One region of the Muricoprocola aceti genome, then DNA from elsewhere that is predicted to be linked to it. Evidence: riboswitches for the same ligand, from Rfam matches in the RefSeq annotation. Region 1 holds a riboswitch; the other holds the start of a gene.
What was found. Region 1 has a riboswitch for tetrahydrofolate ahead of folE (GTP cyclohydrolase I FolE). Riboswitches for the same ligand answer to the same signal wherever they lie in the genome.
Positions count from the first base shown of each region.

Region 2: it holds a riboswitch for tetrahydrofolate, as region 1 does, so the genes downstream of both, OCV47_RS05165 (formate--tetrahydrofolate ligase) here and folE (GTP cyclohydrolase I FolE) in region 1, are expected to answer to the same signal.

Region 1 is NZ_JAOQKE010000025.1:10,800-15,218, reverse strand. Features, by position in the region: gene OCV47_RS14050 (RidA family protein) at 1-155, opposite strand, end outside; gene OCV47_RS14045 (CvfB family protein) at 191-1,027, opposite strand; gene OCV47_RS14040 (acyl-[acyl-carrier-protein] thioesterase) at 1,039-1,761, opposite strand; tRNA gene OCV47_RS14035 (tRNA-Gln) at 1,895-1,966, opposite strand; THF riboswitch at 2,130-2,226, shown strand; gene folE (GTP cyclohydrolase I FolE) at 2,373-2,930, shown strand; gene OCV47_RS14025 (HD domain-containing protein) at 2,934-3,416, shown strand; gene folP (dihydropteroate synthase) at 3,441-4,247, shown strand; gene folK (2-amino-4-hydroxy-6-hydroxymethyldihydropteridine diphosphokinase) at 4,262-4,419, shown strand, end outside.
Region 2 is NZ_JAOQKE010000004.1:2,167-6,585, forward strand. Features, by position in the region: gene OCV47_RS05155 (SGNH/GDSL hydrolase family protein) at 1-69, opposite strand, end outside; gene OCV47_RS05160 (formate/nitrite transporter family protein) at 196-963, opposite strand; gene OCV47_RS05165 (formate--tetrahydrofolate ligase) at 1,077-2,765, opposite strand; THF riboswitch at 2,876-2,970, opposite strand; tRNA gene OCV47_RS05170 (tRNA-Leu) at 3,180-3,259, opposite strand; tRNA gene OCV47_RS05175 (tRNA-Lys) at 3,309-3,381, opposite strand; tRNA gene OCV47_RS05180 (tRNA-Gln) at 3,393-3,464, opposite strand; tRNA gene OCV47_RS05185 (tRNA-His) at 3,485-3,558, opposite strand; tRNA gene OCV47_RS05190 (tRNA-Arg) at 3,611-3,684, opposite strand; tRNA gene OCV47_RS05195 (tRNA-Gly) at 3,688-3,758, opposite strand; tRNA gene OCV47_RS05200 (tRNA-Pro) at 3,764-3,838, opposite strand; gene OCV47_RS05205 (metallophosphoesterase family protein) at 3,999-4,419, opposite strand, start outside.

The DNA.
Region 1 (4,419 bases):
GCCTGCTTTGCCTGTGCTTCCACACCTTCCGGGATCTCTCCTGTTGCCGGATTTACCGGAATCTGGCCAGAAGTATAAACCATTCCATTCACCTCGATAGCCTGTGAATACGGTCCGATTGCTGCCGGTGCTTTGTCTGTACTGATAACGTTCATGTCTTTTTCCTCCTTATGTGATTTCATTGTTTACATTATTTTATCTTACGAATTGCTCTTTCCGTAATTTCGATGCGTCCTTCTTTTAATAAATGGCCAACTGCACGCTTAAATGCATTCTTGCTTAATCCCATCTCTCGCTTGATGACTTCCGGAGATGCCTTATCTGTGAACGGAAGCACCCCTGAAAATTCTTCGATCGCCAGCATCACAGCTTCCGCATCTTCATCAATCTGCAGATACGCCTTTTCTCTTGCAGACAGATCCAGCTTGCCATCTTCTTTCACTCCGGTTACTCTTGCAGAAATCTCCTCTCCGATCCGATACTTTCCCGCTGCTTCTTTCTGTGGAATCAAACCGGAATAACGATTGTCCACCGCCACGAATACCCCGAATCGTTCACTGATCTGATAGATCGTCCCTGTCACATGATCGTCTTTCTTGTATGGCGAATCAGTCTGCAGATATTCGTAAACATTCATCGTGGCACAAAGACGGCCACTTTTATCTACATATAATGCTGCCAGACATTCCTCTCCATCGCGCACTTTCCTGGTCTGCTGCTTAAACGGAAGCAGAATATCTTTTTCCAGTCCCCAGTCCAGAAATGCTCCAATCTTTGCCACTTCTTTTACTTTCAGCATTCCCACCTGTCCCAGTTCCAGCTTCGGCTGTCTGGTAGTGGCAATCAGCCGGTCTTTGGAATCCTTATATAAAAATACATTCAGTTCGTCACCGATCACGGCATGCTCAGGTACTTCCTTCTTTGGAAGAAGCACACGTTCCTCTTCTGCGCCTTCTTCTGCCAGATATACTCCAAAATCTGTTCTTTTTACAATCTTTAATGCCTGTCTCTTTCCTAATTCTAACATATATTCTTCACCTAATCTGTCTTTCCTGTTTTACAAAATTCCACTACTGCAAAAGATCTGCCTTCTGCACCACGCAAATCCACCGTCACATAGTCCTCTCCTGCACTGATCACCGGGTAGATCACATCTCCCAGTACAGCCTGGCTCCTATATTCTGCCCTTACTCTGGCAATCTTCCAGTCCTTGGGGATATACTCCTGTGCCATATCAATATACTGTGCATTGTTCACATGATGGTTCGTATCCAGATGATGTCTGCATACTTTAAATGCTTCTCTGGCCACGCCGCCTTCCGGTATCTTGATCTTACGGGAAGTCTTCCCCATCTCCAGCGCTGGTTCCATTGGATAGGCTTCCTGTACTTCCTGATCTACCCGCACCGGATGGCCAGTGTGAAGATCTACGTAGATCCAAAGGGAATTGGCACAGGCAAGTGTTCTGCCACCCCTATCCAGCATACGGTAGTTACGTTCTCCCTGAAACCCTTTAAATGCGTGAGCCCAGGTCTGAACTGTCACTTCTTCTCCCAGTACAGGCAGTCTCACCAGTTCAATCTGCCAGTAAGCCAACACCCATACTTTACCTTTTGCCAGCATATCATCTACACCATTCCCCAGTTCTTCTGACTGAAATGTACTGCAATCCTGGAAATAATTGATCAGCCCCGGCAGGGTCAGGCTCTTCTCTTCTCCGGTCTCACTATATCGGATACGACTCTGAAACTGATACGGCATAGCTATCTCCTTTTTGTTCCTGTAATTAAATATTATCCTGCAATGGATTATAACAAAAAAAGTAATGGATGCAAAGTGGGTTTTTCGTCGTTCGTACAAAAAAAGAGATGTTCAAACGAACATCTCTGAAAAGCTGGGCTACAAGGATTCGAACCTTGAAATGACGGAGTCAGAGTCCGTTGCCTTACCATTTGGCGATAGCCCAATGTCACAACACAATGTATTCTATACTAACTTTTTCAAAAATGCAAGTACTTTTTTAAAATTATTTCAATTTTTTTTGAAAAAGTCTTGTTTTATATGTTGCTTATCTACTTATTTAATGCTATAATCCTTGCGACTGGTAAAATACCAGACAGAAGCTATTATGCAAAATAGGATTTCATGCGTCAAGTGTTCCGTGGATGGGGAGTTGCCATAGAAACGAAAAGCTCGTCTTACGATATGAGATTCGCACCCGTTGCAACATATAGATGCCATACATCTTGATTGTGAAGGGACAGTAAATTTTTGTAACTTATTACTTGATCAGGATGTTTTTTTATGTCATTTTTCAACTCTTTGGAAACATTCTGATTACTATCATTTCAGGAGGTTTACTTATCATTATGATGATGGATCACGAAAAGATTAAAGAAGGTGTCCGCCTTATGCTGGAGGGCATCGGAGAAGATATTCACAGAGAGGGGCTGCTGGATACACCGGATCGTATTGCCAGAATGTGTGAACAGATCTACGGCGGTCTTTACGAAAATGCAGCTACCCATCTTTCCAAGCAGTTCCATGCAACCAATAATAATATTGTATTAGAGAAAGATATCACTTTCTACTCAACCTGCGAGCATCATTTACTCCCATTTTATGGCAAGGCACACGTTGCCTACATTCCAGATCAGCGTGTGGCAGGTTTAAGCAAACTGGCAAGAACGGTGGAAGTATTTGCCAGAAGACCTCAGATTCAGGAGAATCTGACTGCACAGATTGCCGATGCACTGGAAGAATACCTGCAGCCAAAGGGCGTTATGGTCATGATCGAAGCCGAACATATGTGCATGACCATGCGTGGCGTCCAGAAGCCTGGCAGTAAGACAGTTACCACCATTGTGCGTGGTGCTTTTGCCGAAGACTTCACTCTGCAGCAGACATTCCTGCAGATGGTGAAAGGCTGATCTATGAAACGGATACAGGATATTTTTACCCATCCGCTTTATCAGGAACAGCTATCGCTCCTGATGGATGCCGAAAAGGACCGCATCTTCTGTCGCCATACTGTCGAGCATTTTCTGGATGTAGCCAGGCTCATGTATCTGTATAATCTGGAAGATTCCGCTGGTCTCGAAAAGGAACTGATCTACGCTGCTGCTTTCTTACATGACATTGGCAGATATGAACAGATCGCAAAGGGAACGCCCCACGATATCGCAAGTGCCAGAATGGCTAAGACCATTCTGAATGATTGCGGCTTCTCTGACAGAGACATCTTGGCGATCCAGGATGCGATCCTCCATCACAGGGGTAATGAAAATCATGGTGAATCACATCTTGCCCGTTATCTGTACCGTGCTGACAAGCAGTCCCGCAACTGCTTCTGCTGTCCTGCCAGCAGGGAATGTAACTGGCCTTTATCGAAAAAAAATATGGAAATTGACTATTAGATAAAATCAAAAGGAGTTCCTGTTATGAAAATTGGAAATCATGAATTTGATACAGCAAATGAAACATATATTATGGGCATTCTGAATGTTACCCCAGACTCTTTCTCAGATGGCGGACGTTTCAACCATATGGATGAGGCTCTCCGTCATGCAGAAGAGATGATCACAGATGGTGCTGCCATCATTGACATCGGAGGAGAATCTACCAGACCAGGATATACTGTGCTCTCTGATGAGGAAGAGATTGCCCGTGTGACCCCGGTCATCGAGGCAGTAAAGTCCCGTTTCGACATCCCTGTCTCCATTGATACTTATAAGGGAAATGTGGCAGAGGCAGCTCTTCAGGCCGGTGCTGATCTGGTCAACGATATCTGGGGCTTTAAGTTTGACTTCAAAGTTGCCGAAATGACTGCAAAGTATCAGTCAGCCTGCTGTCTGATGCATAACCGCAAGGAAGCCGTCTATGACAATTTTCTTCAGGATATGGTAAAAGATATGGAAGAATCCATAGCTATCGCACGAAAAGCCGGTGTGGCAGATGATAAGATCATGCTGGATCCGGGTGTAGGCTTTGGTAAGACCTATGAGATGAATCTGGAAGCTATCAACCATGTAGATGTACTGCTTCCTCTGGGATTCCCGGTTCTTCTTGGCACTTCCAGAAAATCTGTCATCGGTAATACCTTAAATCTTCCGGTTGATCAGCGTGTGGAAGGTACTCTTTCTACTACTGTGATCGGTATGCTTCGCGGATGTGCCTTTGTACGTGTACACGATGTAAAAGAGAACAAACGTATTATTGACATGACAAAAGCTATTTTAAATGCTTAACTGAGGTAATACATATGGATAAGATTACAATCAAGGATCTGGAGATTTACGCCAATCATGGTGTATTTCCAGAAGAAAATGTACTTGGTCAAAAGTTTCTGGTGACTGCAGTATTACATACAAGCACCAGAAAAGCGGGACTGACTGACGATCTGACTGCTTCCGTGCACTA
Region 2 (4,419 bases), on a different contig from region 1:
CCCCATCCCTGTTATAAAAAGCATCATGAACAAAAGCAGCCAACATAATTTCTTTCTCGGTCGTTTCAATGGTTTATCCTCCGTTTCATCTGCAATATGTGACAACCTATCTTTGAATTATACCATAAAAAAAAGGATGTCTCAACCCTGTTTTACATAGTCGACATCCTTTGTATCTATTTTTGTTACTATTCACTATTTTTCTCTGGAAATAACATAATAAGGAACAGCAACAAACAAGATTCCACCTACCATATTTCCAAGAGTAACAATACCCAGGTTATAGAAAAATCCACCCATGGTGATTGCTTTTCCCATTGGGTTCATCAAGCCAATGGATAAAAATGTCATATTTGCAATGCTATGCTCAAATCCGCAGGTTACAAAAGTTCCTACACAGCAGAAGTTCATGAACATCTTTGCGCCTTCTGACTTCATCTTTGTTCCGCACCAGATTGCAATACATACCAGAATATTGCAGAGAATTGCTTTTGCAAACAGATTAGCTGGTGTTCCTGCCATTTTTCCTGCTGCTGCATTTGCAAAAAACTCCCCAACTGCTTCATTGCTGCTACAGATTCCGGTCATGGTAAAAATTGCTGATGCAATGACGGAGCCAATCAGATTGCCAATATAACAGACGATCCAGAGTTTTACAGTCTGCCCCCAGCTGACTGCCTTCTGCATGCTGGCTGATGCCATCACAAAATTGTTACCTGTAAACAATTCCGCGCCTGCCATCGTTACAAAACAAAGACCTACCGAGAATACAATACCGCATACCAGCTTCTGTGCCGGCTGTCCGGTCAGGCATCCTCCCACAAACCCCATTAAAATACTGCCAAATCCAATATATAAGCCAGCAAGAATCGAAGCCAGCACATAAGCCAGTGGATTCTTTTCCAATAAAGCAACTTTTCCCTTTGCTACATTACCTACTGCCTGATATTCCTCTTTAAACATATCGCATCCTCCCTCATCATCCTGAAACTATGAGAACAGGAAAAAGGCCGATTTCCTCCCTTAGTACGAAATCGACCTCCTTCCTGTCTTTATCCGTCTTTAATTTTATTTAATTAGAACAGACCCGTAATCTTACCTGTCTCGTCTACATCAATTCTTTCTGCAGCCGGTACCTTTGGAAGACCTGGCATTGTCATAATCTCTCCGGTAAGAGCTACGATAAATCCTGCACCTGCACTGATCTTCAGATTACGAACAGTTACTTCAAATCCAGTCGGTGCTCCCAGTTTTGTCTGATCATCTGTCAGACTGTACTGTGTCTTAGCTACACAGATCGGGCAATTGCCAAATCCCATATCTTCCAGCTGTTTTGCCTGCTTCTGTGCATTTGCTGTCAGGACAACTCTGTCTCCACCATAGATCTTCTGAACAATCGCATTCAGCTTATCTTCAATGCTGGTTCCTTCCAGTTCGTAAGCATATGTGAAATCGTTAGGCTGTTCTACCAGTCTCAGTACTTCTTCTGCCAGTGCGATTCCGCCTTCGCCACCCTTTGCCCATACTTCAGACAGTGCAACGTTAACGCCCAGTTCTTTACATTTCTTCTCTACCAGATCCAGTTCTGCTTTGGTATCTGTTGGGAATGCATTAATAGCAACCACTGCAGGCAGCTTGTATACGTTTGTGATATTGCTTACATGCTTTAACAGGTTTGGAAGACCTTTTTCCAGTGCTTCCAGATTCTCATGATTCAGCTCTGCCTTTGGTACTCCACCATTATATTTCAATGCACGTACAGTAGCAACGATAACAACTGCACTTGGCTTTAAACCAGCCATACGGCACTTAATATCCAAGAACTTCTCAGCACCCAGGTCAGCACCAAATCCTGCTTCTGTAATTGCATAATCAGCAAGTTTCAGAGCCATCTTGGTTGCTGTTACAGAGTTACATCCGTGTGCGATATTTGCAAATGGTCCACCATGAACAATGGCTGGAACGTGTTCCAGAGTCTGAACCAGATTCGGTTTCAGAGCATCTTTCAGAAGTGCTGCCATGGCACCCTGTGCATTCAGGTCACCAGCTGTTACCGGTTTCTGTTCTGCTACTTTACCATATGTATAACCAACAATGATTCTTGCCAGTCTGTTTTTCAGATCTGTAATGTCGCTTGCCAGACACAGAACAGCCATGATCTCAGATGCAACAGTAATATCATATCCGTCTTCTCTTGGCATACCATTGGTCTTTCCGCCAAGTCCGTCTACAACATTTCTCAACTGACGGTCATTCATATCCACACATCTTCTCCATGTGATCTTTCTAGGATCAATGTTCAGTGCATTTCCCTGGAAAATGTGATTATCAATCATTGCTGCCAGCAGGTTGTTTGCAGCACCGATTGCATGAAAGTCACCGGTAAAATGAAGGTTGATATCTTCCATTGGAACTACCTGTGCATATCCACCGCCTGCTGCTCCGCCTTTTACACCAAATACAGGTCCCAGGGATGGTTCACGAAGTGCTACCATAACTTTCTTACCCAGTCTCTGCATACCATCAGCAAGACCAACTGTTGTCGTTGTCTTTCCTTCTCCTGCCGGTGTTGGGTTAATTGCCGTTACCAGAATCAGTTTTCCATCTGGAGCATTACTTTCTTTTAATAAATTATAGTCGATTTTTGCTTTATACTTACCATATTGTTCCAGATATTTCTCATCAATACCGGCCTTTTCTGCAATTTCTGTGATTGGAGCCATTGTAGTCTCCTGTGCAATCTCGATGTCTGACTTGTATCCCATTGTCGATTCCTCCATTCTTATATAATATGTTAAATATTTTTAGGCAAAAAAATGCTGCGCAAAGCAAATAATCTGATATAAAACATATACCAAACTTCTTTCTTTTACGCAGTAGCGGAAGCGATGCTATAACGCGGTGTAAACACCTTCGTTCATCAGAAGTCTTCCCGTCTGATGACACTTAACGTACAGTATCTACTCTACTTATTAACAATTCTTTCCTTTGATCATCATTATACTGGTTTGTTTTCTTTTTGTCAATCCTGTTTTTTATTTTTTTCGTTTTATCTTTCAACATTTTTCTTTTTTCTCATACAAAATGTACTATGTATTACAAATAACAGAAGGCGCACTCTACGAACATTCCGTTATCATGAATCAAAAAAGAGACTCCTCTCAGAGTCCCTCTTTCACTGCGGATAACAGGACTTGAACCTGCACCCTCCCGGACCAGAACCTAAATCTGGCGCGTCTGCCAATTCCGCCATATCCGCGCAGTCTTTATTGATATGAAAAAACGTATCCAGATCGGATACGTCCAAATGAAGCATCGGGGATTCGAACCCCGGACAACTTGATTAAAAGTCAAGTGCTCTACCGACTGAGCTAATGCTCCATAAATATGAACTGGGCTAGCTGGATTCGAACCAGCGAGTGCAGCAGTCAAAGTGCTGTGCCTTACCGCTTGGCGATAGCCCAATTGGTCGCCGTAACGGCAGGGTGGGTAAAGGGACTCGAACCCTTGGCCTCCAGAGCCACAATCTGGCGCGCTAGCCAACTGCGCCATACCCACCATACAACGTTCATGTAATCATGACGTTTACTCTGCGATAAGCAAAGTAAAACGAGCCTGAAGGGATTCGAACCCCCGACCCACGGCTTAGAAGGCCGTTGCTCTATCCAGCTGAGCTACAGACTCATAAGCGGGTGATGGGAATCGAACCCACGTATCCAGCTTGGAAGGCTGGTGTTCTACCATTGAACTACACCCGCATCAGTCGGGGTGACAGGATTCGAACCTGCGACCTCCTGGTCCCAAACCAGGCGCTCTAGCCAAGCTGAGCCACACCCCGTAAGCACTTTTGTTTTTGTGCTTTCGTTTGACGCAAATAGAATTATATATGAATGTCTCTAAAAAGTCAACACCTTTTTTTAATTTTTTTCATTTTTTTGCAAATTCCGCTTTTTCCCTTATTTTATGCGGTTTTCCGAGCTTATGTTCTTCTATTTTCTCTATTTTTCCAGATATTTTATTTCAAAATCAGTGTCCCCATTCTCTTCCAGGCGCATAATAATATAACTTGGTTTTCTGCCTTCCTGTCTTGGGTAAGCCACACTTCCAGGATTCACCAGAATGACACCATTTCGTTCTTCGATCTTCGGTCTGTGCGTATGACCATACAGAACAATGTCAAATCCCCTTGCTCCGGCATCGCTTCCCAGCATTCCGGTGTCCAGAGACACATAATAATAGTGTCCGTGTGTAAGAAGGATATGATGATCGCATAATTCCAGTTCTTTTTCTTTTGGCAGATCTCCCAGTATATCATTATTACCTGCTACCATATCGACAGGGCACTTTGCCATGCGAATCAATTTCTTCTGGCTGCCTTCCACATCTCCAAGGTGAAATACCCGATCAAAGCTTCCTTCT